Regions from separate parts of the Rhizobium sp. LARHSG275 genome, predicted to be linked through region 1. Evidence: predicted binding sites of a transcription regulator. Region 1 holds the regulator's gene; each other region holds the start of a gene.
The links. Region 1 encodes LexA, which represses DNA repair genes until DNA is damaged. Its sites were predicted from a motif close to TGTTCNNNNTGTGTTCNG; they were not measured.

Region 1 (5,735 bases):
GGTGGGACATGACGGCTGTATAGGCCGCCTTGTGCGCCGTGTTGACGGCATCGAGCGTCTCCGTCAGCGTGCCGATCTGGTTGACCTTGACGAGGATCGAGTTGGCGACGCCCATGCGGATGCCGTCGCGAAGACGGGCGGAGTTGGTGACGAAGAGATCGTCGCCGACGAGCTGGGTCTTTTTGCCAGCCAGGTCGGTCAGCGTCTTCCAGCCGTCCCAATCGTCTTCGGCCATGCCGTCCTCGATCGAGATGATCGGATACTTGCCGGCGAGCTCGGCCAGATATTCGGCCATGGCGCCCGATTCCAGCGTGCGGCCTTCACCTTCGAGAACGTATTTGCCGTCCTTGAAGAATTCGGTCGAGGCGCAGTCGAGGCCGAGGCACATGTCGTCGCCCGGCTTGTAGCCGGCTTTCTCGATCGACTTCATGATGAAGTCGAGGGCTTCCGGCGCGCTCTTCAGACCCGGTGCGAAACCGCCTTCGTCGCCGACATTGGTGTTGTGGCCCTGGCTAGCAAGCTCCTTGCGCAGCGTATGGAAGACTTCCGAACCCATGCGCACGGCTTCGGCGATCGAATCGGCGCCGACCGGCAGGATCATGAACTCCTGGAAATCGATCGGGTTGTCCGCGTGGGCGCCGCCGTTGATGATGTTCATCATCGGCACCGGCAGCAGGCTGGCGGAAGCACCGCCGACGTAGCGGTAGAGCGGCAGGCCGGACGCCTGGGCGGCAGCCTTGGCGACGGCGAGCGACACGCCGAGGATGGCGTTGGCGCCCAGGCGCGACTTGTTCGGCGTGCCGTCCAGCTCGATCATGATGTTGTCGATCTGGATCTGGTTTTCGGCGTCGATGCCGCCGATCGCGTCGAAGATCTCGGTGTTGGCGGCTTCGACCGCCTTTTCGACGCCCTTGCCCAGGTAGCGCTTGCCGCCGTCGCGCAGTTCGACCGCCTCATGCGCGCCCGTCGAGGCACCCGAGGGAACGGCCGCGCGGCCCATGCTGCCATCTTCGAGATAGACATCGACTTCGACGGTGGGGTTGCCACGGCTATCGAGAATCTCGCGGGCGATGATATCGGTGATTGCAGTCATGGGTTCTTCCTGCTCGGTGGGTGATAAATCGGTTCGAAACCTGTCTTAGTCGAAGGCGTGCAAATTACAATGCTGCAATTTCCAGCCCTTCGGACCGTGTTCGGATCTCGCCTATAGCACGATCATGTCAGGCTGTTGAACGTCAAGCCTTGGCGACCGCATCGAAGGCGAGTAGCTTTTCAAGCAGCCGCGGCATGTCCTTGAGATAGACCATGTTGGGGCCGTCGGAAGGTGCATTGTCGGGGTCCTGGTGGGTTTCGACGAACACGCCGGCGATACCGGTAGCCACCGCTGCGCGCGCCAGCGTTTCCACGAATTCCCGCTGACCGCCGGAGGATTCGCCCTGCCCGCCCGGCTGCGCCACGGAATGGGTCGCATCGAAGATAACGGGGGCGCCCATCGCCGCCATGATCGGCAGCGAACGCATGTCGGAAACCAGCGTGTTGTAACCGAAAGAGGCGCCGCGCTCGCACAGCAGCACGTTCGGGTTCCCGCTGGCATTGAGCTTCTTCAGGACGTTCTTCATATCCCAGGGAGCGAGGAACTGGCCCTTCTTGACGTTGACGACGCGGCCGGTCTTGGCCGCGGCAATAAGAAGGTCGGTCTGGCGGCAAAGGAAGGCCGGGATCTGCAGGACGTCCACGATCTTTGCCACCTCGGCGCATTGTTCGGCGGTATGAACGTCGGTCAGGACGGGAAAGCCGAATTCCTTCTTGAGGTCGGCAAAGACCTCCATGCCCTTTTCGATCCCGATACCGCGTTCGGCCGAGAGCGAGGTCCGGTTCGCCTTGTCGAAGGAACTCTTGTAGACGAGGCCGATGCCGAGCCTTCCGCAAAGCTCCTTCAGCGTGCCGGCAACCATGAAGGCGTGGTCGCGGCTCTCCATCTGGCAGGGACCGGCAATCAGCGACAGGCGGCCGGTATTGGAAAAGGTGACCTGGCCTTGGCCTTCGCCGACCCTGACGTCGGAATTCGTATCAATGCTCATCGTGTTTCCTCGAAGGCGAAGAGCGTGCCCTGCCCGGGCGCGGGCTTCACCAGAATGCGATTGTTCTTGCGCGTGTATGTCACCCCGTTAGCAGCCAAATGCGCTTCTGTCACGGCAAGATCGGCAACAGCAAAGAGGATTGCCCGGCCGCGCAGGCCGCGATCTGCGGATGAGCCGGCGATGTCGAAATAGGCCTCCAGCCCTTCCGGCGTCATCAGACCGATTTTCGCATTCGACGCCGCGACATTGACGCCGAAACCGGTTTTCTCGACTGCCGATTGCGCCGCTGCAAGGCCGACGAAGGCAGCGAATGCGGCCGGTTCCGGCGCGCAAAGCGCGATCTCCGTTATGCCGGTCACGCCATTGGCATGCGTCTCCAGCGCGGCGCGGTCGGCCGGCAGCGGATTGATACGCTCGACGGTGAAGAGCAAGAGATCAGGCGCGCGCAGGTCGCCGGCAAAAGCCAGCTTGAAGCCGGCAATCGTCTCGGAGCCGTCCGGCATCGTCATCGGCCGGGTGAACTGCAGCATCTCCCCGGCGCTCGACCCGTTGCCGACGAAATCCTGATGATCGATGCCGGCATCCTTGCTGCCGAAGGCCACCGCCGAAAGCCCCTCCGCGCCGCAACGGAAGCGGAAAGCCCGGTTGCGAGCGGTGAAGACATTGCCTCGTCGCGCCGATGCCTCGCTCTCCTCGACGCTCGCGATCCCGAGCGGCTCCAGATAGGTCTTGTCGGCAAAGAAGACGCAGGCATTCTCCGTCCCGAAGGGGTGGCGCGCATCGGCGGCAACGGTGAAGCCGAGCTTGCCGAGCCTTTCGCGCGCCAGATCGATGTCGACGACCGGCAGCACGACATGATCCAGCGGGTACGGTTTGGTGGAATGCGTGTTCATCATATCCCTCCTCAAATCGGCAAGAGATGTGCGACAGCGCCACCCTCAATGCAAGACATGTGTCCAATCCGGCGAATGAAAATAAGAATCTCGACGAGTTGGTGCCAAGTTTTACGGAAATTTAGCTACTTGCGGAACACATATGGAACATATAGTGTCTGTTCTGGATTTGTTTCAATCACGAGGTCACAACGTCGATGCTCACGCGCAAACAACAGGAGCTTCTCCTTTTCATTCATGAGCGCATGAAGGAATCCGGCGTTCCGCCATCTTTCGACGAAATGAAGGATGCCCTGGACCTCGCTTCGAAGTCCGGGATTCATCGCTTGATTACAGCGCTCGAGGAACGTGGCTTCATTCGCCGCCTACCGAACCGGGCCCGCGCGATCGAGGTCATCAAGCTTCCGGAGGCCTACAGCCCCAGCATCCAGCCGCGGCGCGGCTTTTCGCCGAGCGTCATCGAGGGCAGCCTCGGCAAGCCCCAGCCGGTCGCCGCCCCCGCTGCCGCAAAACCCGTCGCCGACAACGGCAACTCAGTCTCCGTGCCGGTCATGGGGCGCATCGCCGCCGGTGTTCCAATCTCGGCGATCCAGAACAACACCCACGACATCGTCGTTCCGGCCGACATGCTCGGCTCCGGTGAACATTATGCGCTGGAGGTGAAGGGCGATTCGATGATCGACGCCGGCATCTTTGACGGCGACACCGTGATCATCCGCAACGGCAGCACCGCAAGTCCTGGCGACATCGTCGTTGCTCTCGTCGACGACGAGGAAGCGACACTCAAACGCTTCCGCCGCAAGGGCGCCTCGATTGCGCTCGAAGCCGCCAACCCGGCTTACGAGACCCGGATTTTCGGGCCGGACCGTGTCAAGGTTCAGGGCAAGCTCGTCGGTCTTATTCGCCGCTATCACTGACCTTGGCTAAACCGGGCTCGGTAAAACTATTGCTGCGCCAGTCATAGGCGCGATGGCGCATCCATGGCCGCGACAATGCATCGAATGCGGTTGCCACCTCCAGGCCGGCGTTCGTGAAGCGCAACTCGACGGAACCGGTCCTGCGCAGCGTTTCACCGGTGAAGAGCGTCGCACCTGAGCGGCAGCTGTTGAAGCGCAGGCGGACCGACGTCACGACGATATCGGCGGCGTCGCATGCGGGGCCGAGATAGGCGGCATTGTCGATGACGGCCACGACCTGGCCATTGCCAAGCCTTGATGTGCACCAGGCCTTTTTGACGCAGGAAAAGCGGTTTGCTTCACCGGCCGCTGCGGCTGCACGCATCGCGGTCCTCGCTTCGGTCTGCTGATCGCGGGAAAGCCTGACGCGGCGGTCTTCTCCCTCCGGCGGGATAGCAGGACCATCCAGCATCTTCGGCGGATCATGCGTCGGCAGGACCAGCGCCCTCTGCCATTGGTCGAAGATGAAATCCGGCGGTCGTTCACGGTTGGACGCCATGGCTGCCGCCTCGACGACCGCGACGAGATTGCCATCCTCCGAAATTACCAGATCCGGCAGCCGGGGAACCGGTAGAAGCAACAGGAGGAGCGTCGAGACTGCGATGATCGATGTGCCGGAATGGCGCAGTCGCGTCCGGAGCAGCGTCAGCAGAAGAAAGCCTGCCACGGCGACGGCGAAATACCAGGCGGGCAAGCGGCCAACGTCGATATTGCCGCCCCAGCCGGACACCGTCTTTGCGACTGCGATCACCAGATCGAGGCCGAATCCGACGACCTTCCAGGCCCAAACATCCAGACCGAAAGGCATGAGCAGCATCGCCAGCAGCCCGGCCGGCATGACGATAAAGGAGATGATCGGCATCGTCGCGAGGTTTGCCGGCAGGCCATAGGCGGTCAGGCGATGAAAATGCTCGATCGAAAACAGCGCGGTTGAAAAGCCGCCGATCAGCGACGTCAGGAAGACGCCGCCGAAGAAACCCGCAACCGTAACGATCGGCCTGATGATCGGCAGCTTGAGGAAGGCGTTTTCGCGGACGCGCCGGTCCTTCCATAGCTGATAGCCCGAGACCAGCGCCAATGTCGCTGCAAAGGACATCTGGAAGCTCGGACCCAAGACCTCGGACGGCGAAATGGCGATGATGACGAGCGCGGAGAGCGCGACATTGCGCAGGCTGATCGACGGCCGGTCGAAGAAGACGGCAATCAACATGATGGCCATCATGATGAAGGCGCGTTCGGCAGAGACCCCAAAGCCCGAGATCAGGAAATAGGCGGTCACGGCGATGAGCGCGCCGGCGGCAGCGATCTTCTTCGTCGGATAGGCCTCAGCGACGCCGGGAAAGAGGCTGAGCAACATCCGGAACCCAACGAAGAAGATACCGGCCGACAGCGCCATGTTGAGGCCGGAGATGGCGACGATATGAGCCAGGCCGGACTGGCGCAGCGCTTCCGTCGTCTCATTCGAGATGGCGCGCCGCTCGTCCGTCACCAGAGCAGCGGCGAAAGCGCCGGTGTCGCCAGGCAAGATCGACCTTATGCGGTCGCCAATGCCGCTGCGCAGCCAGTAGAGCCCTTCGAGCAGAGCTTCCCACGTCGATCTTGCCGCCTGCGGACCTGCCTGCCAGTCGACCTTCGACGGCGCGCCGTAGAAGAAGCCGTTCGCGCCGATGCCATCGAAATAGGCACCGAAGGAGAAGTCGTTGAGCTCAGGAAGTGCTGGACCTGCCGGCGGCGTCAGCCGCGCCCTGCCGGTTATGATATCACCGATCTCGAAGGGCGCGTCTGCGCCGCGGGTGATCGCGGTT
Region 2 (5,735 bases), on a different contig from region 1:
GAGGTAGCGTTCGGCATTCGGCGCCAGCAGGAATCCGGCTTGCGCTATCTGCACGTGCTCCCGGATCGCGATCACGACATCCGAAAGCGGCCGGCGTTCGGGATGGTGGTAAAGTGGTTGGTTGGTCGCAATCAGCGGCACGCGATTTCCGGCAGCAAGCATGGCAATCACCGCAAAGACTTGCCTGTCTCGACCGTCATAGGCTGGCGCCAGCGCCATAAAAAAAGCCTTGCGGAAGCGTCTGCGAAACCGTTCCAGATAATCTTCCAGCGTCGACTGACCCGCCTGATGACCGACAAGGGTGCGATCGGGAACGAGGGCAAGCATCATCTCGTCCCCCCATTCCATGAGCTCCGCTTCCGTCAGAATGCAGCTTCCCTTGACCGCTTCCTCCTTCAGATTGCCGGCGCTGAGAAGGCGGCAAAGGTTCGCCCAGCCTCGCCGGCTGCGGGGATAGGCGAGGATATCAGGCGTTCCGTCGGAAAAGACGAGACGGGCGCCCGGTTGAACCCGGATAGGATCGAGGATGACCTCCATTTTTCCTTCCTTCTCAGCCTGGGCCAGAATCTCATCCCTGTTCTTGTATCTCTCCTCAAGCTGCTCCGCCTGGGCATGCGCCCGCACGACGCCTGCAACCGAATTCCGGTCCGCAATCCCGAGGCCGCCGAGTTTCAGGTAAGCGGCCTGCACGACCATCTCTTCCGGGCTGGAGGCGCCTTCAAGAAACGAGAAATTCGTCCTTGTGCCGATCTCAAAGAATGCGCGCGTGGTTGTCATGCGAACACACCATGCATGAACCAGCGAGGATCAAGCTCCTGACCATAGAAGCCCCGCCGATAGATCCAGAAGCGATGTCCGGTCTCATCCTCGATGCGGAAATAGTCACGCGCCTCGGCGTCATTTCCATCGATCCACCATTCCATGGCAATCCGTTCCGGCCCTTCGCTTCTTGCCACCTGATGCTGCATACGCCGCCAGCGAAAGATCTGCGGCGGACCGTCGGGGACTTCGGCAAGTATGGTCTCGACGGGCTCCGGCGTTGCAAACAGCCGCAGCGGGCGCTCTTCGCGGAAAGGAAGCTGGATGTCCTGCTCCGCCTTCCGCCTGGGAAGGCTCTCCATCACAGGAACCGTGATGACGGCGCGTTCCGGAACATGGCTCTCGCGAAGCTGGAAGCTTTGCAGGCAATCCGCACCCAGCCGGGCCGAGACCCGGTCGACGAAGGCCGAAAGCGAGATCTCTCCCTGCCGGTCGCCTTCGAAATCACCCTGCGCCTCGTTGAAGGGATCATGCCGCAACACATTCAACCGCAGGATCTCGAAGCCATAGCCGGCATCGAGATCATCATAGACCGCCTGCAATCGCTCGGAAAAAAGTCCGGCAATGAACTTTGGTTCGCGAAGCGGCTGGGAAGCGCCGACGGAGATGCGAAAGACCCTGCCGTCGACGCGGAACAGGACCAGTTCGAACACCCGCCCGCCAGCTCCCCGCGCCTCCAGCGACGGCTGCAGCAATAGGGCGACCTGCCTGGTGACGGCAAGGATCTGCTCTTCCGTCCCGATGGGCTCGATCAGGCGGCTTTCGGCCGAGAGGCTGGCAACAGGACGCCGGGGCGAGACCGGCTCCTCTTCACGTCCCAGCGCCTGGTCGAGACGCAGAAGCAGCTCCGGGCCGAACCGGCGGGTCAGCGGCGCGCGCGGTGCATCGATGATGTCGCCGATATATTTCAGACCGAGCTTGTTCAGGGCAGCGACGGTTTGTCCTTCCAGCCGCAAGGCTGCGACCGGCAAGGACATCAGCACATGTTCCGCCTCCTCGTCCCCGATCACGCCGCCTTGCCCGAAGCGGGACGCAGCCCAGGAAAGGCCTGATGCCGATGAGACCGCGCCGCGGGCATCGAATCCCATATGGAAAAGCCGCGACAGCACATCCTTGAGAAGCGCCTTTTCACCGCCGAAGAGATGGGCGCAGCCGCTAATGTCGAGAAACAGACCGTCCTTGCCGTCGAACGCCACCAGCGGCGTATAGCGGTCGCACCAGTCGGCAATTGCCTCCAGCAACCGGCGGTCGGCCGCCGGATCCTCTTCCGCCACCTCGAGCATGGGGTACATGGCGCGCGCTTCGGCAACGCCCAGCTCCTTCCTCAGCCCCAACCTTTCGGCCAACTCGTCCAGTGCCGTCAGCCGCATGGCATTGTTGAGCTTGCCGGAACAGACGATAGGCGGCGTTTCAGGACGCCCTTTCGAACGCCAGGAGAGCCCCCATCGCTTGCGGGCGATCCGGTCCGTTGGCAGATGCGGGAAGCTGAGCGCCAGAATGCGCTGACTGTTCGCCTGGAGGACGAACGAGGTTTGGTTCGGCGACAGGGAGAAATTGGCGGTCATGGGGGTTCCACTCCAGAAGAAAGGAGAGCGGGGCCGGATTGCGGCTCTTCTCCAGCGTAAGACGGAAAATCGGATTGCCGATGCTGCCGGAAAGTTTCGATCCATCCGGCAACGGCCGCAGACCGGACGGGGCTGGTTCAACATGCAGACGGATGGCCGCACTGCTTGCCTCCTCTGCTCCGGCCTGGCGGACAAGGAATAGCGGACGGCGGGCAGCATGCGCCCTGAGACTGAGCCTGCGGCTTTCGGTCAGGCCGAAATGGGCGGGATTGCCTCGCACTTCGAAGATGACGGCCGAGAAGGCAGCGCTTTCCACCGCCACCTCCGCCAGCCAGAGCGCCTCGTCCAGCTTGCGCGGCGCGGCATGGAGAAACCGCTCCGGGCTCAACCCGAAATCCCGAAGCCCTGGTGCATAGGGACGACCGGCCTCCAGCGTGCCGACGGCATCGCCGATCCAGAGCAACGGCATAAGCCTGCCGGCATCCGCTTCCTGTTTCTGCAGCCGCGCGGCAACAGCCATCGCCAGCCCGCTTGCCGCACCGGCATCGCGAGACAGAGCCGAGCGGAATTCGGTGATCGCATCGAGCGGCAACCCGCCTTCCAGCGCGCTGTCGAGAAATTCAACCCCAAACGCCAAGGGCGGCAGAATGCGTCTCCTGGGTGTCTGACCTCCTGCCGCCAAGGCTTCCTGCTCCGCCGCGGCAAGCGCCGGCGCGAGCCTTCCCTCCAGTCTGGCGATGGTTTCGCGGAGCGCAAAAAGCCGCTCGCGCGCCAGGGCGTGCTGCGCCATGGCGTTCTCCAATTCGTCTTGTTCCTGTTATGTTCTTATAGATTCCAGAGAGCTAATGAAGAGTCAACGGCCATTTTCTATGAATTTATTCCTGCCTTTGATTCCGCACTCGAAAATCGGCGATAAAGGTTCTATATGGGCCCGCAAAGGAAGGAATATTCATGGCCCGCATAGACCAGAGCGATGATTGGCGGGACCGCCATGCGCCGACGATCAGCACCTTCGAGTCGCTGGCGATGGAGGCCTATAGCCATTTGCCGGATGAATTTCGCCAGTTGACGACCAACCTCACGATCGAGATTGAAGATTTCCCCGATGACGACGTTTTCGAGGACATGGCGCTGGAAACCCCTTTCGATCTGCTCGGCCTTTTCGAGGGCAGGGGCATTTCCGAACGTTTCACGCTGGAAACCGGCGAGATGCCGAACCGCATCCGCCTGTACCGCCGCCCCATCCTCGACTACTGGGCTGAGAACGACGAGACGCTCGGCGATATCATCACCCACGTCCTGATCCACGAGATCGGTCACCATTTCGGCCTAAGCGACGATGACATGGAGCGGATCGAGGCAAGCGCCGAGGAAGCCGCCGAACGATAGAGCGCCGCGCGTCCAAGGACGCGCTAAGGACGCTCTATCACTTTCAATCACGCATAATCCTTTCCGAAAATCGATTACAATTTCGGGGTTATGCGCTAAAACCTCACTGCTCTGAGAGCTTCATCTCAGGATCGTAATCCTTGCCTTCGACATGCTTGACGACGGCCTGGCCGCATTGCATCGCGCCGGTCGCGGCATTGAAAGCATAGGTCGGCGAGCCCTCCAGCGACCAGCCCTTGTTGAGGACGGCGGTGACCTTGTGGCAAAAGGAAGCATCGTCGGGACCGGTCAGGAAGCGGTAAAGTTTCATTACATCATCTTTCGTGCTGCAATCTGGCGGGCTGCGATCAGGCGGGCTTTATGGACCAGACTTTCCGCTTGGGCAAGATGCAGCCGCTCGATCATCCGCCCGCCTGCATTGATGACGTTCAGCCCATCGGAAGCGGGGTCGGCAAAGGCTGATATGATCGCCTCCGCTTCTGCAATCGCCGCCGGATCGGGGCCGAAATGGCGGTTGGCGGGCTCGATCTGCGCCGGATGGATCAGCATCTTGCCGGCAAAACCCATGGCCCGGCTCTGCAGGCATTCGGCATCGAAACCCTGTTCGTCCCTGAAATCGTTGAAGACGCTGTCGATCGCATCGAGCCCGTAGGCGCTGACCGCAAGGACGACCTGCATCAGCCACGGCACGAGATAGCTCCTCCCCGGTTGTGGAAGCACACCGGTTTCCTTGCGTAGGTCGTTGAGCCCGACGACGAGACAATCGAGCCGCGAGCCCGGCGTGCGTCCGGCTTCGGCGATAACAGCCGCATTCAGGATGCCACGCGGTGTCTCGATCATCGCCCAGATGCGCAGATCTTCCGGTGCTTCGGCCTCGGAGAGAAGGTCACTGAGCGCCATGACATCCTGCGGTTCGTCGACCTTCGGCAGCAGCACGGCGTCGGGATTGAGCGCGATTACCAGTTCCATGTCCGCCAGACCGAAATTGGTCGACAGGTCATTGATGCGGATGATCCGCTCCTTGCCTTCGAGCGGCCGAGCCGAAAAGAAATTCCTCAGATTTTCCCGCGCTTCCGCCTTTCTTTCCGGCGCCACGGAATCCTCGAGATCGAAGATCACGGCATCGCAATCGACCGCATGGGTCTTTTCGAGGGCGCGGGGATTGATGGCAGGCGCACTCAACACCGAACGGCGCAGGCGGGCGGAGCGGGTCGTGGGATTTCGGCTCATGGCGAATTAGTGCCAAGCTTTGAAAGCCGAAGCAAGCAGCCCACCCCAGAACATCGAGCAGAACAACAAAAAGCCATGCTTGCCTTGCAGAGAGGAAAGAGAAGGACCACATTCCTTTCCGAAGAAAGGTCTCTAACCATGCAGAACATTCGCTCCATCTTCCTCATGCTTGCCGGCGCCACCGTGTTTGTGGCTATGCTGCTTCTCACCTTTTCGGTGACGCTCGCCGTCGGCGGCATCCTGACCGTGCTCATGGTCGGACGTGCGCTTTCGATGAAGATGAAGCCCGCTCCGGTTCGCGCCAAGGCAAATAACGGCCATCGCGAAATGCGGGTGTGGAACGACGGCCGCGGCACGATCATCGATCTCTGATCATCTTTTCGCTGAAAATTTGGCCGACACTGTCGCATCGCGCGTCCATGTTACGTCTTTGAAGCAGCCGGGCATTCAGCCGGCGCTTCAGAAACGAATGGAGGACAAGCATGGATACGACGACAGAGAGCAACCCGACCAAGATGCCACCGCTCAAGAATGGCCTGCTGCCCTATCTGACGATCGACGGCGCAGTGAAAGCTGCGGAATTCTACAAGAAGGCCTTCGGCGCCGAAGAGGCCTATCTCGTGCCGGTCGACGAGAGCGGCCGAACGATGCATGTGCATCTTTACATCAACGGCAGCTCCCTCATGCTGTCGGATGCCTATCCCGAATACGGTCATCCCTTCAAAGGCCATG
Region 3 (5,735 bases), on a different contig from region 1:
ACGAAGGCCGGCGCAAACGCCGTGCGACGTTTTATCCCCCGAGCGCGTCGACGATCGAGGCAGACAAAGCCGGCCTGTTGCTCAATTCTCCAGCGCGCCGGCCTTGCGCGAAGCCTTGCTGGGTTCGTCGCAGGCGATCTTCATCAGGTCGCCGCGCCGCCGCACCAGCCGGTCGGATGTTCGGGTTAGGATCAGCCCGTCCTGCGGCGAGGTGAGCTCGATGCTGCCGCCCGGCTGCCCTGGCCGGGTAACGATCGTCACTAGGCGGTCGCCTTCCGCAATCCTCTCGCCGATATTGCGATGAAAGAGCACGGCTCCGCCTTCCGGAGCGCGGATGATCTCGACATTGTCGAGCGGCACGGCCGGACCGGAAAATGCCGTCGCCGCCGGCTTTTCGTCGGCGACGATCCCCCGTGCCGCGAGGAAACGCCAGAGCCCGTCGGCGTCCTTTTTCGCCAATACCGGATCGACGTCGCGTTTGCCGCGCAGCTCGACGGTGACGGAAAGTCTGCCGGGCAGCTCGAATAGGCGTTCGCCGGGAATTTCATATTTCCATGCAAAGCCGACGGCCTCCTCGAAGGCCGAGCTTTCGCCATCCGACAGCAGCACGGCCTCCATGTCGAGTGCAGCGGCAAGATCGGCCGCCTCCGGCCAGAAGGCCTCGTCGATATAGGCGTATTGCAGCGATTCATCGTCGCAATGCAGGTCGATCACGAGATCGGCCCCGAGCGCCAAATGCAGCAACTGTCGCTTCAATCTGTCGGTAGCCGGATAATCATCGAGGTCTTCGATCAGCGTGGCCCGATCCGCAATGGAGATCCGCGGGAAATCCCGGTTGAAATTGGTGCGCGAGCCAAGGTCGAAACGGCCCTGCAATTCGCCGAAATGCGATTGCGCCGCACCGATCGGATTGGCCTGCGGCACGATGGTGATGTCGCTGGCGATCCCGCCTTGGCTTTCCGCCTGCCGCAACCTCTCGCAGAGGAAATGCAACAGCACCGTTCCCGGCAGCTCGCCGGCATGCAGCGCCGCCTGGATATAGGTCTTCGGCGCCTTCGGATCGCCGCCCGTAAAGCGCAGCACCGGCAGCCGCCACGCCGTTCCCGGCGTATCGCCCGGGATGATGATCTCTGAAACGTCCATGCTGATTTCGCTCCCCGTTTGCACCAATGCCGGAACAGGCTTTCGGAGCTTTATGCGCGGAAATCAGGCAAGCGCAAGCCGAGAACCGCGGACTCTTTGCCCTTAGCCCAGCAGTGGCCAGCGATCGATAATCCGATGTTCGGTTTTTCCGAGAACACTGTGGATGAGCAGGAGTTCGGACGCCGTCCATGAAACGGGTGTGTCGAGGGTCGTCGGCGGCACGGCCTTGCGGTCGTAGAGCAGCGTCATATGCGGCGTGAAATCCCGGCTGATATTGTGCCGTAATCCGGCATTGTGCATGCCGATGCCCAGTTGGACATGCACTCGGGTGAGCGGTTTGCGTCCGCCCTCGCCGCAAAGCACAAGCGCTCGCGCCTGCGGGAATCGCATGATCCGGTCAAAGATCACTGCGATCGGCGCACTTTCGACCGTGGCGCCGGCCTGCCGTGCCGCGAAGACCACATCCTCCGGCAGCTTCGGATAGTCTCCGACCCCGATGATCGACACATGCAATGTCGTCAAGCGCGGCCTGCCGGAAAGGGAGAAGGCTCGACGATAGTCATCGGCGATTGCGGCCGCCTGCTGCTCGATGGCATCAGGAGGACAGAGCACAAAGAAAAGCCGGTGTCCGCTGGCGTAGCTTTCGTTCCGCTGTCCGCGATCATTTTTGTCGTCTCCGAAGTCGAGGGGCATTTGGTTCATGGAATTTCAGGTCGTCATGACCCGCCTCGTCGTTTCCAAAACACGCCGAAGGATACTCCGAAAGAAGGCGATATTAAGAACAAAAAGAGAACATAATTTCCTGATAGGCTCGGCGTCACACTCATCCGAGCCGTCGCGGCAAAAGGGGCTGACTTGGAGGTTCGGGCAACAGTGCAGGGGCGCATCGCGATCTTTCCTGAAAGCCCGGCGCGCGCAAGAAACGGGTTGAAACCGACGCCATCCCATACGATTTTGAGGGTCATCGAAAACGCGGAGGCTGTGTCATGGCTGAGACAACGCACCACTATCTCATCTTCGAAACCGCGGGCGGTTTCTGCGGCATCGCCTGGAGCGACGCCGGCATCACCCGCTTCCAACTGCCGACCAAATCGGCAGAGGCGACCGAACGGCTGCTGCTGCGCCGCCTGCCGGATGCCGAACTCGGCGCGCCGACGCCTGCCGTGCTGGAAACGGTCGCTGCGGTGAAGCGCTACTTCCAGGGCGAAGAGACGGATTTTTCCGGTGTCGAACTCGATCTTGCCGGCCAGGATGCCTTCTTCCGGGATATTTATGCAGCGGCAAGGCGTGTCGGCTGGGGCCGCACCACCACTTACGGCGCGCTGGCCAAGGAGCTCGGCGTCGGGCCGGAAGCCGCCCGCGACGTCGGCCAGGCGATGGCGAAGAACCCTGTCGCTTTGATCATCCCGTGCCACCGGGTGCTCGCGGCCGGCGGCAAGATCGGCGGCTTTTCCGCGCCCGGCGGTTCGTCATCGAAGGCCCGGATGCTGGAGCTCGAAGGCGTCAACCTCGCCCCACCGCCGCCTGCCCAGCAGTCGCTGGGGTTTTAGGCGGCGGAGGCTTTTTCGTTTTCCGCAATTCCCGGCAAAATTGCTTCGCGCTTTGCCTGGCAAAACCGCACTTTTGCTGGAATTGCTTTGATAGAGTCTCAGGCACTCAATACGGGCTGGCCGTAGGCCGGATGATGATCTCGCTGACATCGACGTCGTCAGGCTGGCTGACGGCGTAGAGGATCGAATTGGCGATGGCCTGGGGGCTGATGGTGATCGCCCTGAAAGCCTTCATGGCGTCCCGCGCCGTCGGATCGGTGATCGTCTCGGCCAGTTCCGATGTCGTCGTGCCGGGCGAGATGACGGTGACGCGGATACGATCGGTCTCCTGCCGCAATCCGTCCGAGATCGCCCGCACCGCGAATTTCGTCGCGCAATAGACGGCGGCCGTCGGCGAGACGCTGTGGCCGCCGATCGAAGACAGGTTGATGATCTGCCCCGATCCCTGCGCCTTCATGATCGGAAGTGCCGCCGCGATGCCATAGAGAACGCCCTTGATGTTGACGTCGACCATCCGGTCCCATTCATCGACCTTGAGAGCCTCCAGCGGCGAAAGCGGCATGACGCCGGCATTGTTGACGATGACGTCGAGCCGGCCGAATTCGGACCTGGCAAAGGCTGCAAAAGCTTCCACGTCCGCACGGTCGGTGACGTCAAGCTTCTGCAAGCGCACCGACCCGCCCTTTGCGGCGATTTCACCGGCGAGTTCCTCCAGGCGCTCGGTGCGGCGGGCGCCGATCACGATCTGGGCGCCTGCGGCAGCCAGCACCTTTGCCGCCGCCTCTCCGATGCCGCTGCTGGCTCCGGTGATGGCAATGACTTTTCCTTCGATATCAGGCATTTCAAGCTCCGTTGTACGCCGCTCGCTTGGCGATGCGGCCGGGGGTGGTCAGGTGGGAAAATCGGCGCTGAGCGATGTCTCCGCCCAGGAGTCGAAGTTTGCGCGCAGCGCATCGAGCCGTTCGCGGGCGATCTTCAGGGCGGGTGCGCCGAGCAGCAGGCGCAGCGGCGGTTCGTCCGCTTCGAACGCCGATATGATCGCGGTTGCCGCGCGCGCGGGATCGCCCGGCTGGTTGCCGGAGATCGAGCGGGTGGCCCGGCGCCGCTTGCCGGATGTTTCAGCATAGTCTTCGATGATCGTGCTGGATTCGACCATCGACCGACCGGCCCAATCCGTGCGGAAGGCGCCGGGTTCGAGGATCGTCACATCGATGCCCAGCGGCCTGACCTCATGCGAAAGCGATTCCGATAGGGCTTCGACCGCAAATTTGGTGGCGTGATAGTAGCCGGTTGCAGCAAAAGCGACGAGCCCGCCAAGCGAAGAGACGTTGAAGATATGCCCCCGTCGGCGTCGGCGCATGCCCGGCAGGGCCTGCTTGGTGACAGCGATCAATCCGAAGACGTTGGTCTCGAACTGGGCGCGTATCTCGGCGTCGTCGCCCTCTTCGATGGCCGAAAGGTAGCCATAGCCGGCATTGTTGACGAGGACGTCGATCGCACCGAAATGCGCTTCGGCGTCATGAACAGCACCGGCAATGGAGCGGCTGTCGGTCACATCGAGTGCAAGGGCAAGCGCGCGGTTTCCGTGCGCTGCCGTGAGATCTGCCAGTGTCTCGGGTCTGCGCGCCGTCACGGCGGCGCGCCAGCCACGGGCCAGAACGGCTTTGGCGAGTGCCCGGCCGAGGCCGGACGATGCGCCGGTGATGAACCAGATGGGGGTTGGGGAAGACATGATCGTCATCCTTTCCGGCCGGCAAATGCGGCCTTCTCCTGTGTGATGTTGCCTGTCGGGCGGCACGTCATCTGCGCCGAAGCACCATGCCGCCGTGATGGAGGGTGTTGCCGTCGACGAAATCGCCGTCGGCCGTGAAGCCCGTGTCATCCCAATATTCGATGTGGCTTCCGGTGACGTCGTAGCGTCCTCGATAGGCGCTTTCCCGGTTGCCGCGGGCTTCGTCGTAACGGCCATTGGGCAGAAGTTCGTGGCGGACGCGGCCATCATCCGTAACCCACATGCCGACATAGGGATGTTGTTGCATTGTGTTCTCGCTTGTTTGTCGCTGCTGAGTTTCTAGGTCGGTATCGGCGCCGAACGAACCGGTCGCCGCGCCCGCCAGGGTGGCCGTCGTGAAAAATTGCAGAACCGGGCTTTTTAAAATCTTTTGCATTGCCTTGCCTTTCGATGCCTTCGTTGACCTCGACCGAAAGATAGTACGGAGAACCTGAGTGATTAAGTTGCCAATCCGAGATGCCTTGGTTAGGAATGCTAACCAATGGTCGACGATCTCGAAGGCATTTCAGTCTTTCTTGCGGTGGCGGAGGCGCGGAATTTCCGGCTCGCCGGCGAGCGGCTTGGCGTCACCCGCTCCGCCGTCAGCCAGGCGCTGCAGCGCCTCGAGGATCGGGTCGGCGTTGCCCTGGTCCAGCGCACGACGCGCAGCGTCAGCCTGACCGAAGCCGGTGAAGTGTTCTTCGACGCGGTTCGTCCATCGCTTCGGCAGGTCAAGGATGCGATGCAGACGGTAAGGGAAATGCAGGCGCGCCCGAGCGGCCTGTTGAAGATCACCGTTTCCTCGATCGCCGAGAGTTTTCTATCCGGCACCTTGCTGGCCGGCTTCATGGAGGCTTGCCCTGACATCAAACTCGATATCACCATCACCGATGATGAATTCGATATCGTCGAGGCCGGCTTCGACGCTGGCGTCCGGCTCGGCGAGGTCATCGAGCAGGACATGATCGCGATCTCCGTCTCCGAAGAGCAGCGACAATGCGCGGCCGCATCCCCCGCCTATCTCGAACGCCGCGGCCATCCCCGCCACCCCAGCGAGTTGCAGGATCATGCCTGCATTGGATGGCGGCCACGCCCGGATACGGCACCCTATCGCTGGGAATTCACCGAAAACGACCGCGACTTCGACGTCGCTGTCGATCCCGCTGTTACGACCAACGACATGGGAATGATGATCCGCATGGCCTGCGCCGGAGCCGGCATCACCTTCGGCATGGTGGAAACCTTCCAGGCCTATATCGAACGAGGCGAAC
Region 4 (5,735 bases), on a different contig from region 1:
GCCCTCGCCGCCTTCACCGCCGCCCGGCCGGCGATTGCGGTCGCCGCGCTCCTGGCTTTGACCGCGCTGCTCGCCCTGGCCGCCACGGCGTTCGCCATGCCCGCCGCGCGCCTGGCGCTGATTGTCGTTGCGACCGCCAAGACGCCACAGAAGAACCGGCTTCGGTTCCGCCGGCTCGCCGGCTTCCCCAGATGCAGGTACTGCTTCATCGGAAGCCGATACCGCTTCCGCAGGAGCGGAGGTTTCCCCGGCAGCAGAGGCTTCCGCAGGAGCGGATGTCTCGATCGGTTCGGCCGGAGCGGCGATTTCGACCCCTTCCGCCACGGGCGCGTCCGCGACTGCCGAAGCCGCCTCGGTTGCGGCGGGCTCGGCAGCAGTCTCTTCTGCCGCGCCGTCGGCATCGTCGTGGTCGGCCTTTTCGGCTGTTTCTTCCGCGGGCGCTTGCGCGCTGGCGGCGGGCGCTGAGGCTGCATCCTGCGTCGCAAGATGTGCCGAAGCTTCTTCCGCCTTCACGGCATCGGCGCGATAGCCGAGACCCTTGAGGATTTCTTCCATGTCCTCGAGTGTCGCACCGAGGATCGACAGCATCGCCGTCGTCGTCGTGAAGCGGCGGCCGTCATAGGCGCCCTCCGGACGGTTGTTCTGACCGGGCTTCCATTGCAGCAGCGGACGGATGATATCGGCAAGCCGTTCCAGGATGTCGATACGCACGGCACGCTTGCCGAGGAAACGGAAGCCGGCGAGCTTGTAGAACATCCGCTCGAAGCTCGGATCGGTGACGACGGAGGTGCGGCCGGCGGCAAGCACGGGAATGAGATCGCCGTAGCCCGGCTTGTCCAAACCGTCGTTCTTCAGCGCCCAGAGCAGCGTGATGAGTTCGGCCGGCGCCGGCTTCAGAAGGGCCGGAACGAAGATATGATAGGCGCCGAAACGCACGCCGTAGCGGCGCATGGAGGCGCGGGCTTCCTGGTCCAGCGACTTCACCTCCTCGGTCACGTCGCGGCGGAACAGCACCCCGAGATTCTCGACGAGCTGGAAGGCAAGCCCCTTGGCGAGCCCTTGCAGGTCCTCGGCGCGCGACAGATCATCGAGCGGCTTCAGCACCGTGCTGATATGATGATTGACGAAGCGCTCGATGCGCGCGGCAACGTGATCGCGGGCATTGCCCGTCAATTGCTCGTCGGCCAGCAGGATCACGCGCGGACGCATGATGTGATCGCTGCCCGAAAGCCGCGCCACCGGGTCGCCCAGCCAGCGGATCAACCCATCCGAACCGATCACCAGATCGCTGTTGCCGGCGGCATGCATCCGGGCCGCGCGGGCTTCGAACTCGAGCCCGAGCGCCTTCTGCGACGCAGCCTGAACCGCCTTGGCATCCGGCCCGTCCGTTCCCGCCACCGGCGTGAAACGGAATCCGCTCAACTGCCCTACATGATGTCCTTCAACGAAGACATCGCCATTCACACTGATTTCAGCTTCCAGCATCGCATTCTCTCTCAGGCGCTTCATGAGCACAGATGTCCTGCGATCAACAAAGCGTTTCGTCAACCTTTCATGTAACGCGTCGGACAATCGATCTTCGATTTCCCGCGTCTTTTCCTGCCAGTGTGTCGGATCGGCAAGCCAACCGGGCCGATTCGAAACGTAGGTCCAGGTCCTTATCTGCGCGATTCGCGCCGAAAGCGTGTCAATTTCGCCATCTGTTCGATCGGAGCGATGAACCTGCTCCGCAAGAAACTGCTCGTTCACCGTGCCATAGCGGACGAGATCGGAAAAGAGGGTCGAGATAAGATCGGCATGTTGTGCTGGGGTGATACGCCGATAGTCGGGAAGCGCGCAAGCCTCCCAGAGTTTTTCGACGCGCGCCGGCCTGTCGGCGAGATCGATGACCTCGGGATAACGCGAAAGCTGCTCCAGCGCCTGCTGGTCGACCGCAGGCAGCGCCCGCGTCAGCCCCGGCACGCGCGGCCCGACCTCAAGGCTGGCGCGCAGCGACGCGATTGAGGAGAAGTCCATCTCCGTCGTCCGCCACTGCAAAACCTTGACGTTATCGAACTCGTGTCCTTCGATGCGCTGCACCAGCTCGTCGTCAAAAGGCGAGACTTGTCCGGTGACGCCGAAGGTCCCGTCTCGCACGTGCCGCCCGGCGCGGCCAGCGACCTGGCCGAGTTCGCCCGGATTGAGATTGCGGAACTGGTAACCGTCGAATTTCCGGTCCTGGGCAAAGGCGACGTGATCGACATCGAGGTTGAGGCCCATGCCGATCGCATCGGTCGCCACCAGGTATTCGACGTCGCCCGCCTGATAGAGCGCCACCTGCGCATTGCGGGTGCGCGGGCTGAGCGCACCGAGCACGACCGCCGCGCCGCCGCGCTGCCGGCGAATGAGCTCGGCGATGGCATAGACCTCGTCGGCGGAGAAGGCGACGATGGCCGAGCGCTGCGGCAGCCGGGTGATCTTCTTCTGCCCGGCATAGAAAAGATGCGAAAGCCGCGGCCGCTCGACGATTGTGATGCCGGGCAGGAGCTGCTGCAGGATCGGCCGCATTGTCGCCGCGCCGAGCAACAGCGTTTCCTCGCGGCCGCGAAGATGCAGGATGCGGTCGGTGAAGATATGGCCACGCTCGAGATCGCCTGCGAGCTGCACCTCATCGATCGCGACGAAGGCGGCTCTGGTCTCTCGCGGCATCGCCTCGACAGTGCAGACGGAAAAACGCGCATTAGGCGGCGAAATCTTTTCCTCGCCGGTGACCAAGGCCACATTCTGTACGCCGACCTTCTCCACCACCCGCGTATAGACCTCGCGCGCCAGCAGCCGGAGCGGCAGGCCGATCACGCCCGTTCCGTGCGCGACCATGCGCTCGATGGCATAATGGGTCTTGCCGGTATTGGTCGGCCCGAGCACCGCGGTCACACCGCGCCCGCTGAGAATCATCGGCTGCGAAGTCAGAGTCATGGGTCCATGCAAATGAGGCGGGTGGCCCCAGGAAAATCTCGGCTCCTCGGTGGAAGCAGAGAACACATGGACAGCTGCCGCCGCAAACGCAAGGGCAGATTTCAAAATGCCTCGGGGATTACGACCTTTGCGAGTCGTGCGGAATGCCCGAATTTCCGATTCGGAACAGCGTGAGAACGAATCAGCGACGAATCGCTGACTTCCGCTGATTCAGCTTTTGTTCACGGCTAAGTATTGATTTTGAATCACTTTTTCCCACTAGATGCTGAATCATGAGACTCTCTCCCGTTTGCATTTTCGAGGTCGCGGGTGGCGATTCCCGCCCCATGTTGAGCGGGCGAAAATCCGCCCGAAATTAACCTCTCGACCAAAGCCGGAACGAATCGGAGACGAATCGCTGACTCGGCCATTTTCACCTTTCGTTCACGGCCACATCTGGTAGCGACTGCAGGTCCGGGTGCTAGATGCGGATCGATGACAGATCCCTTTGCCCTGCCTCGTTGTAGCGGCATTAATCTTTCGAGAGCTGGATTCAGACGGCGTTAAGTCAAGGCGGCACATATTGGGGCTCCGATCAAACACGGAACGAATCGCTGACGAATCGGCGACATCGCGATTTTCCCGATTTGTTCACCGCAACATATTGTATTTACATGTCTTTTTAACCATAATGGCAATTTCCGGAAATAACGGAACTTAAACCGTGAATCAGGCGCCGTCACATTTCCGGAGCTTAACCGGGAACAAAAATCGCCAATGTGTGTTTCTCGTCCATCCAAATTGCCGATGAAATGAAGGAAACACACCATGCTTGGCACAATACTTCTTATTATCCTCATTCTGCTCTTGATCGGAGCCCTGCCGAATTGGGGTTATAGCCGTGGCTGGGGCTATGGACCTTCCGGCGGTTTGGGGCTAGTTCTCGTGATTATCATTATCCTTGTACTAATGGGCCGCATCTAAAGCCCAACTAACCTGGGGAGTTACGACATGATGAAGAAGATTGTTCTTATTGGTGCCCTCGTCGGCGCCTTGGCATCCTGCACACCAACCGAGCAAGGTACGGCGATCGGCGCCGGCACCGGCGCGGTTATCGGCGGTGCCGTTACCAACAGCTGGGGTGGTGCCGCCGTCGGCGCCGTTGCCGGCGGCCTGACCGGCGCTCTGATCGGCCAGTCGGTCGAACGCCGCGGCTACTGCGTCTATCGCGACCGCTACGGCCGCCGCTACGAGGCTCGTTGCCGCTACTGATCGGCAAGCATATCGGACTCCCAACGGGCGCTTCGGCGCCCGTTTTTCTTTTGGCTGCCACATCCGTCAACGTAACGTTGACAATTGGTTGCGAAAGTCAAATCTACCGCCGCCAAACGGCCAGGCACATATTTCCTTTACGAGCGCAACGGATAGGCAAAGCCGCCCGGCGCACCGGAAAGGAAACGTTTCCATGATTCACACTTTGCTGAATTCCCTCGTAGCCGTTCTCATCGCGTCGGCTTTCCTGGCGACCGCGATATCAGTCCTCAGCAGCGAAGATCGCTCGCTGCGCAAAGTGCCGGCCAGTGTTCGGCCACAGCGACGTCCATAAACAGAGATTGGCGCGTTCAGCCGGACGCGCCAATTGCTTTGAATCTGATCTCTACTGTCGACTCCAAGACAGAAATGTCTAGGCGAAGAACTGTCCGCCATTGGCCGTCAGCGTCGAACCGGTGATGAAACCGGCATCGTCGGAGACGAGGAAGGTGACGCAGCGCGCGATCTCTTCCGGTTCGCCGAGACGGCCGACGGGGATCTGCGGAATGATGCGTTCGTTCAGCACCTTCTCCGGCACGGCAAGCACCATTTCCGTTCCGATGTAACCGGGGCAAATGGCGTTGACGGTGATGTTCTTGTTCGCCCCTTCCTGGGCCAGCGCCTTGGTGAAACCGAGATCGCCCGCCTTGGCCGCCGAATAGTTCACCTGGCCCATCTGGCCCTTCTGCCCGTTGATCGACGAGATATTGACGATACGGCCGAAGCTGCGGTCACGCATGCCGGTCCAGACCTGATGCGTCATGTTGAACAGGCCGGTGAGGTTGGTATTGATCACCTCGTGCCATTGCTGCTGCGTCATCTTGTGGAACATCGCGTCGCGGGTGATGCCGGCATTGTTGACGAGGATTTCGACCGGACCGATCTCGCTTTCGACCCTGGCAATTCCCTCGCCGCAGGCGAGGTAATCCGAAACATCCCATTTGAACACCGGAACGCCGGTAACGTCGTGGAAGGCTTTGGCCTTCTCGTCGTTGCCGGCATAGCTGGCAGCGACCCTGTATCCGGCATTTTTCAGTGCCATGGATATTGCCGCGCCGATGCCGCGTGTGCCCCCGGTGACCAAAGCCACTCTGCTCATGTTCCGCTCCCCTATTGTTTTTCGCCTCGCCGCTTGGCGGGATATTCAATCAAACATGGATCGTATGCTATTTAAAGCGCTTCAAAGCACATGGCCACACCCATGCCACCGCCGATGCAAAGCGTGGCGAGACCTTTCTTCGCGCCGCGGCGCTTCATTTCGAACAGCAGCGTGTTGAGAATGCGCGCGCCGGAGGCGCCGATCGGATGGCCGATCGCAATTGCCCCGCCATTGACGTTGACGATCGACGGATCCCACCCCAGATCCTTGGTGACGGCGCAGGCTTGCGCCGCGAAGGCCTCGTTGGCTTCGACGAGATCGAGATCGTTCACCGACCAGCCGGCCTTCTCGAGCGCCTTGCGCGAGGCCGGGATTGGTCCGGTGCCCATGA

Region 2: the regulator LexA is predicted to act here: its motif matches at 3,194-3,211, upstream of ACIPSK_RS20250 (ImuA family protein).
Region 3: the regulator LexA is predicted to act here: its motif matches at 1,921-1,938, upstream of ACIPSK_RS17325 (2'-5' RNA ligase family protein).
Region 4: the regulator LexA is predicted to act here: its motif matches at 3,117-3,134, upstream of ACIPSK_RS28825 (helicase-related protein).

The regions. Positions count from the first base shown of each region.
Region 1 is NZ_JBIXJN010000002.1:251,189-256,923, reverse strand. It holds gene eno (phosphopyruvate hydratase) at 1-1,093, opposite strand, end outside; gene kdsA (3-deoxy-8-phosphooctulonate synthase) at 1,236-2,081, opposite strand; gene ACIPSK_RS03200 (VOC family protein) at 2,078-2,974, opposite strand; gene lexA (transcriptional repressor LexA) at 3,172-3,891, shown strand; gene ACIPSK_RS03190 (ComEC/Rec2 family competence protein) at 3,872-5,735, opposite strand, start outside.
Region 2 is NZ_JBIXJN010000014.1:110,443-116,177, reverse strand. It holds gene ACIPSK_RS20260 (error-prone DNA polymerase) at 1-777, opposite strand, end outside; gene ACIPSK_RS20255 (Y-family DNA polymerase) at 774-2,219, opposite strand; gene ACIPSK_RS20250 (ImuA family protein) at 2,230-3,174, opposite strand; gene ACIPSK_RS20245 (metallopeptidase family protein) at 3,336-3,773, shown strand; gene ACIPSK_RS20240 (DUF1737 domain-containing protein) at 3,877-4,083, opposite strand; gene ACIPSK_RS20235 (HpcH/HpaI aldolase/citrate lyase family protein) at 4,083-5,003, opposite strand; gene ACIPSK_RS20230 (hypothetical protein) at 5,142-5,375, shown strand; gene ACIPSK_RS20225 (VOC family protein) at 5,486-5,735, shown strand, end outside.
Region 3 is NZ_JBIXJN010000012.1:5,540-11,274, reverse strand. It holds gene ACIPSK_RS17330 (succinylglutamate desuccinylase/aspartoacylase domain-containing protein) at 82-1,143, opposite strand; gene ACIPSK_RS17325 (2'-5' RNA ligase family protein) at 1,246-1,845, opposite strand; gene ACIPSK_RS17320 (methylated-DNA--[protein]-cysteine S-methyltransferase) at 2,130-2,693, shown strand; gene ACIPSK_RS17315 (SDR family oxidoreductase) at 2,800-3,534, opposite strand; gene ACIPSK_RS17310 (oxidoreductase) at 3,583-4,434, opposite strand; gene ACIPSK_RS17305 (Atu4866 domain-containing protein) at 4,493-4,861, opposite strand; gene ACIPSK_RS17300 (LysR family transcriptional regulator) at 4,967-5,735, shown strand, end outside.
Region 4 is NZ_JBIXJN010000027.1:62,096-67,830, forward strand. It holds gene ACIPSK_RS28825 (helicase-related protein) at 1-2,955, opposite strand, end outside; gene ACIPSK_RS28830 (DUF3309 family protein) at 3,763-3,918, shown strand; gene ACIPSK_RS28835 (YMGG-like glycine zipper-containing protein) at 3,946-4,206, shown strand; gene phbB (beta-ketoacyl-ACP reductase) at 4,619-5,344, opposite strand; gene ACIPSK_RS28845 (acetyl-CoA C-acetyltransferase) at 5,416-5,735, opposite strand, start outside.